Regions from separate parts of the Pseudomonas sp. AP3_22 TE3818 genome, predicted to be linked through region 1. Evidence: riboswitches for the same ligand, from Rfam matches in the RefSeq annotation. Region 1 holds a riboswitch; the other holds the start of a gene.
The links. Region 1 has a riboswitch for cobalamin ahead of AB7M25_RS13795 (CbtB domain-containing protein). Riboswitches for the same ligand answer to the same signal wherever they lie in the genome.
Positions count from the first base shown of each region.

Region 2: linked by a shared signal. The riboswitch ahead of cobO (cob(I)yrinic acid a,c-diamide adenosyltransferase) and the one ahead of AB7M25_RS13795 (CbtB domain-containing protein) in region 1 are both predicted to bind cobalamin.

Region 1 covers NZ_JBRJHL010000001.1:3,056,202-3,059,598, reverse strand. Annotated here, with positions in the region: gene cobW (cobalamin biosynthesis protein CobW) at 1-639, opposite strand, end outside; cobalamin riboswitch at 742-954, opposite strand; cobalamin riboswitch at 1,165-1,390, shown strand; gene AB7M25_RS13795 (CbtB domain-containing protein) at 1,513-1,704, shown strand; gene AB7M25_RS13790 (CbtA family protein) at 1,716-2,423, shown strand; gene AB7M25_RS13785 (cobalamin biosynthesis protein) at 2,420-2,833, shown strand; gene cobM (precorrin-4 C(11)-methyltransferase) at 2,918-3,397, shown strand, end outside.
Region 2 covers NZ_JBRJHL010000001.1:4,792,146-4,795,542, forward strand. Annotated here, with positions in the region: gene AB7M25_RS21825 (cobyrinate a,c-diamide synthase) at 1-1,377, opposite strand, end outside; gene cobO (cob(I)yrinic acid a,c-diamide adenosyltransferase) at 1,374-1,985, opposite strand; cobalamin riboswitch at 2,068-2,300, opposite strand; gene AB7M25_RS21835 (hypothetical protein) at 2,454-3,038, shown strand; gene AB7M25_RS21840 (PQQ-dependent sugar dehydrogenase) at 3,105-3,397, shown strand, end outside.

The sequences.
Region 1 (3,397 bases):
TTTCACCGCTGGCGGCAATTCTTCTGCGACTTCCAGGCGCACACGGGCCAGGTCGGCCGGGTTGATCAGGTCGGATTTGTTGAGAATCACCAGGTCGGCGCTGGCCAACTGGTCGGCAAACAGCTCGTGCAATGGCGATTCGTGGTCCAGGTTCGGGTCGAGTTTGCGCTGGGCATCGACCTGGTCCGGGAAGGCGGCAAAGGTGCCGGCGGCCACGGCCGGGCTGTCGACCACGGTGATCACCGCGTCAACGGTGCAGGCACTGCGGATTTCCGGCCACTGGAAAGCCTGGACCAACGGTTTTGGCAGGGCCAGGCCCGACGTTTCGATGAGGATGTGGTCGAGATCGCCACGACGAGCCACCAGTTCGCGCATCACCGGGAAAAATTCTTCCTGGACGGTGCAGCACAGGCAGCCGTTGGCCAGTTCATAGACGCGGCCGTTGGCTTCTTCTTCGGTGCAACCGATGGAGCACTGCTTGAGGATTTCGCCGTCGATGCCCAGCTCGCCAAACTCGTTGACGATTACCGCGATGCGGCGACCCTGGGCGTTGTCGAGCATATGCCGCAGCAGCGTGGTTTTACCCGAGCCGAGGAAACCGGTGACGATGGTGACGGGAAGTTTGGCCAGTGTTTTCATCGGATGCCCTATGGCTAGGTGGCGGGCATACGGGACGACGACCGGCAACGCAGATGCGCGTGCCTGAAGAGTTCGCCACCGGATCACCCCGCCCGGTTGAATTTGAGAATCTGTGTCGAGGCAGGTCTCCTGGCTGACGGTGTGCCGGCCTTGGGCCTGGCATTCGCTGCGCCTTCCCGCCGGCCTCATGGATTGAGCCTGCAGTGGCGTGGCAACGAACATCACCGTTCACAGTTGCGGGGGCAGCCGCGGCATTGACCGCGTTCCCTTCTTAGCTTCGACAAACGCCGAAGAACCTCGAAAGCGCAAGGCTACGCATGGTATTGGGGCGGGTCAATGTTCACGTGATTTCTGCGGTGTGCCCTTCGCGAGCAAGTCGGATCGCCGCACCGCCGCTCCCACATTTGATCGGGTTCTTTCAGAGGAAAAGGGTCAAGTGTGGGAGCGGGCTTGCTCGCGAAGAAAGCGACTCGGTTTCCAGTTGAGAACCCTTGCCAATTGACGCCCAACCCTCGCCCATGCTCTCCTACGCACCTTGTTACGGGTGCCCTTCACAGGGTGAAACGGGAAACCGGTGAATCATGTGCTTTACTCTAAAGCCATGTCAGTCCGGTGCTGCCCCCGCAACGGTAAGCGAGCGAAGCATCAAATCCACTGTGCCACTACGGCATGGGAAGGTGATGTTTTCAGGTTCAGGCCCAAGCCTTTGCCCCTCGTGAGCCCGGAGACCGGCCCGCAACATAAAGTGACCATAACGATCACTGAAACAACAAACCCGCGGTGGGCGGGCGCTGTTTGAAACCCTGCGCGCCTGGTCGTGCAGGTTTTTGCATGCGCTCTTGATTCCCCGCTGACAGACCAGAGGGAAACGCCATGTCGATCATCAGCAGCACCGGCCACACTACAGCCAGCACCACTTCTACCCTGACTCAACGTCTGACCGCCGCCGTCTGCGCGTCGATCCTGGGCGCAAGCCTTGTGTATTTCGCCGGTTTCTCGTACATCGAAGCGGTGCACAATGCCGCCCACGATACCCGTCACAGCTCCGCGTTCCCGTGCCATTGAGACCTGCTGACATGATCAAGCGTATTGCGCAAACCGCAGGTTTCACCGGGCTGCTGGCCGCCCTGTTGCTGACCCTGCTGCAAAGTTTCTGGGTCGCCCCCCTGATTCTGCAGGCCGAAACCTACGAAAAAGCCGAGCCGGCTGCCGTTGAAATGCATGAACACGCCGATGGCGCGATGGCTGCCCACACCCACGACGCCGAAGCCTGGGAGCCGGAAGACGGCTGGCAGCGCGTGCTGTCGACCACCGGCGGCAACCTGGTGGTGGCCGTCGGTTTTGCCCTGATGCTGGCTGGCCTGTACACCTTGCGTGCGCCGACCAAAACCTCCCAGGGCCTGCTCTGGGGCCTGGCCGGCTATGCGACCTTCGTGCTCGCGCCGACCCTCGGCCTGCCACCTGAACTGCCAGGCACTGCCGCCGCCGATCTGGCACAACGGCAACTGTGGTGGATCGGTACCGCCGCCTCCACCGCCGTCGGTATCGCGCTGATCGTGTTCAGCCGTCACTGGCTGATGAAAGTTCTCGGTGCGGCAATCCTTGCCGTTCCCCATGTGATTGGCGCACCGCAACCGCAAGTGCATTCGATGCTCGCTCCGGAGGCACTGGAAACCCAATTCAAAATCGCTTCGCAACTGACCAACGTGGCGTTCTGGCTGGCCCTGGGCCTGATCAGCGCCTGGTTGTTCCGTCGCAAAAGCGATGGCCAATACCACGTATGACAGACGTCAGCACAGCGCCGACCCTGGTGGTCGGCCTGGGCTGCCAAAAGGGCTGCCCCGTCAGTACCTTGCTGGCGCTGCTCGACCAGGCACTGGCGGCGCACCAGATTGCCCGCCATGAAATCAAGGCCCTGGCCAGCATCGATTCGAAGCGCGACGAACCCGCACTGATCGAACTGGCTCAGCAGCTTGGCCTGGAATTGATGTATTTCAGCAGTGAACAACTGGCCCCCTATGAGCCGCAACTCAGCCATCAATCGCAAATAGCGTTTGAACGCACCGGTTGCTACGGCGTGGCGGAAAGCGCCGCACTGGCCCTGGCCGAACAACTGGCCCAGGCCCCGGCAAAACTGCTGATCCCTCGACAAAAATATGCCCAGGCAACCCTGGCATTGGCCGGCGCGGCATAAAATCCCCGATAATCCCCGCCTCGATCATGAACATTCTTCATCTGAAGCCCTGTTCAGCCCCTTTTCTCCCCACAGGAACCGACGATGACCGTCTACTTCATTGGCGCAGGTCCCGGCGACCCCGAACTGATTACCGTCAAGGGCCAGCGGCTGATTCGCAGTTGCCCGGTGATCATTTATGCCGGCTCGCTGGTGCCAGCCGCCGTACTGGAAGGACATCGTGCCGAGCAGGTATTCAACAGCGCCGAACTGCACCTGGAACAGATCATCGACCTGTTCAAGGCCGCCCACGCCAAGGGCCAGGACGTGGCCCGGGTACACTCCGGCGACCCGAGCCTGTATGGCGCCATTGGCGAACAGATTCGCTATCTGCGTGAGTTGGGCATTGCGTTCGAAATCGTCCCGGGCGTGACGGCCACCGCCGCTTGTGCAGCGCTGCTGGGTGCAGAACTGACGTTGCCGGACGTTTCACAGAGCGTGATCCTGACTCGCTACGCCGACAAGACCGCCATGCCACCCGGAGAGGAATTCGCCAGCCTGGCCCAGCACGGCGCGACCATGGCG
Region 2 (3,397 bases), 1.7 Mb from region 1:
CCTCTTCGCTGGCAAGCCAGCTCCTACAGGGGTTAGGTGATCCATTGTAGGAGCTGGCTTGCCAGCGATGGCGGCTTCAAGGTCCGGCGCAAACAGCGCGGCAATTGCCGAGGGATTGGACGGAAAATAAAAGTGCACGTAGGAGGCGGTCATCCGCCCGTCACGGTAAACCGCCTCCGCTCCGCGCCCGCCATTCGGGCTCACGCCCCGGGCAATCGGCACCAGTTCAGTGCTGGTCAGCGAATGGTGATAGGTGTGCCCGCGCAGCGAACCTTCCGGCAGCTCCACCGCTTGCAACGCCAGCGCCGCCAGACGCTTTTGCATGACCGCATCACCGGCCAGCAGGCCCGCCAGTTCGGCGCGAGTGCCCTCGACATCGGTCAGGGAGTCGAGCAGATACAGCATGCCGCCACACTCGGCGAGCAAGGGTTTGCCCGCCCGGTGGTGGGCGCGGATCGCCTCGAGCATCGCCGTGTTTTGCGCCAGCGCGACATGGTGCAGCTCCGGGTAACCGCCCGGCAGATACAGGCTGTCCGCCTCCGGCAATTGGCGGTCGCGGATCGGCGAGAAAAACGACAGCTCGGCGCCCATCGCCCGCAGCAAATCCAGGCTCGCACCGTAGGTGAACGCAAAGGCTTCATCACGGGCCACAGCAATGCGCACACCGGCCAGCAGCGGTTCGGCGACGATGACATCGGGGGCGGCGAACTCGACTGACGGGGGCAGCGCGACCTCGCAACTGCTGGCCAGGGCATCGGCCGCGGCATCGAGGCGCAGGTCGAGATCATTCAGCTCACTGGCTTGAACCAGCCCCAGGTGTCGGCTCGGCAGTTCAATCCCTGTTTCCCGGGACAGCGCGCCGTACCAGCGCAATCCTTCAGTCAGGCTGCCCTCGAGCAGTTGCGCGTGGCGCAGTGTACCGACGCGGTTGGCCAGCACGCCGGCGAACGGCAAGTCCGACTGATAACGCGCCAGCCCCAGGGCCAGTGCGCCGAAGGTCTGGGCCATGGCGGTGCCGTCGATCACCCCCAGTACCGGCACACCGAAATGCCGCGCCAGATCGGCGCTCGACGGCGTACCGTCGAACAGCCCCATGACGCCTTCGATCAGGATCAGGTCGGCTTCAGCGGCGGCTTCCCACAGTAACCGGCGACTCTCCTGCTCGCCGACCATCCACATGTCCAGTTGATACACCGGTGCACCGCTGGCACGCTCGAGGATCATCGGATCGAGAAAGTCGGGGCCGCACTTGAACACACGGACCTTGCGCCCCTGATTGCGATGCAACCGGGCCAGCGCCGCGGTGACGGTGGTCTTGCCCTGGCCGGAGGCCGGCGCGGCAATCAGTACCGCCGGGCAATGACGTGGCTGGTTCACAGCTCGACGCCTTTCTGCGCTTTGATCCCGGCCTGAAAGGCGTGCTTGATCATGCCCATTTCGGTGACCGTGTCGGCCATCTCGATCATTTCCGGCTTGGCGGCACGCCCGGTGACCACCACGTGTTGCATCGGCGGCCGGGCCTGCAAGTCGCTGAGCACCTGATCAAGATCGAGGTAGCCGTGCTTGAGGGCGATGTTCAGCTCATCCAGCACCACCAGGCCGATGGACGGATCGCGCAGCAGTTCCCGGGACACCGCCCACGCCGCTTCGGCGGCAGCGATGTCGCGCTGACGGTCCTGGGTTTCCCAGGTAAACCCTTCGCCCATCACATGAAATCGCACCTGCTCGGGAAAGCGCCGGAAGAACAGCTCTTCGCCGGTACTGTTGCGGCCCTTGATGAACTGCACCACGCCGCATTGCATGCCGTGCCCCATGGCGCGGGCGAGCATGCCGAAGGCCGAACTGCTCTTGCCCTTACCGTTGCCGGTCAGCACCAGCAACAGACCACACTCGTTCGGGGAATTGGCGATGCGCTCGTCGATCACGGCTTTTTTGCGCTGCATGCGCGCCAGGTGGCGTTCGTCACGATCGGGGGTATCAGTCATGGGGGAGCTCTCCGTTGAGACAGGAATAACGGCGGGCAGGCACAGCAATAGAAGGCAACAAGCCTGGCATCGCCCACCGTGATGCCGCTGGATGAATCAGGCCGGTCTCCGGGCTCATGAGTGGCGCGAAGCCAGACTGCGCGCCTTCCCGCATCGAATCGACACAGTGGCATCAGACACAGTTTTCACTCATTTACCGTTGCGGGGGCAGCGCCGGAATGGCGGGTCTTCGACCAACAGAAGAACGCGTTCACCGGCTTCCCTGTTTCACTCTGTCGACCCAAGTCACAGAGCACCTGAAACAAGCCGCGAAGGTTAGAGGGTTGGGGGTGGAGCGTCAATTAAAGCCGGGAGGCCATCCTCCGAATAACGGTCGTCAAGCAAAAAACTGACGTCAATCTTGTGCCTCGCTCTCAGCAGTGATATCAAAGAGCCATAACCTCACAACACAATAATAAGGGTGAGCCCATGCAAGGCATGATCATCAGCAATCCAAAGCTGGAATTCCTGCGCCCTGTGCTCGAGCGCTGGTTCGAATGCATCGACCGCTATAACGCCGTCCGCGGTGATGGCGACACCCCCTACTGGCACGACGAAAAAGCCAATCTCGGACTGTTGTCGGCCGCCGCCTGGATGGCTGAGATGGTCACACTGCAACAGACACCCACCCGCAAGCAGACCGAAGAAGGCGAACGCAACAGCCGCGCCGACTTGTTCCTCGCCTCGCCCGAAACCCGCGCCTACATCCAGACCAGCCAGCGCTGGCCACGGGTCAACAGCCTCAATCTGACCCAGGCCCTGCTCGACATCGCCAGCGATGCGAAGCGCCTGAGCCACGCCAGCGACCTGAAACTCGGCTGCCTGTTCGTCGCCCCGCAAAAAGCCCAGCAAGGTGCGACACCGGAAGAACTCCAGGACATGGTCGACGACCTGCAAAAGGAACACACCTGCGCGGTCGCCTGGTATTTCCCGTATGCCTACCGCAAGTTGCGCAATGAAGCCGGCAACTATCACCCCGGCATTGCGGTGCTGTTCAAGGAAGCACGTGGCTAGCCGTTGAACCATTGGACGACAACACATCTCTATGATTAGAACAAGGCACTCATAGGGAACACCCGTATGCGCACGCCCCCGCTCGTTCTCGTTATCGCGATCTGCGGAGGGCTCGCCGGTTGCAGTGAGACCGCCGGCCTGCAAGTCTCCGACGGCACCGGCCCTTCACCTCAACTGCCGCCCCCCAACAAAACCCTGATCCCGACTCTGAACATCGCCCCGGCCATCGGCTGGCCACAGGGCGCGAAACCCGTCGCCGCCGCGGGCACTCAAGTGGCCGCTTTTGCCGAAGACCTGGATCACCCCCGCTGGCTTTATGTGCTGCCCAACGGCGACGTACTGGTGGCGGAAACCAACGC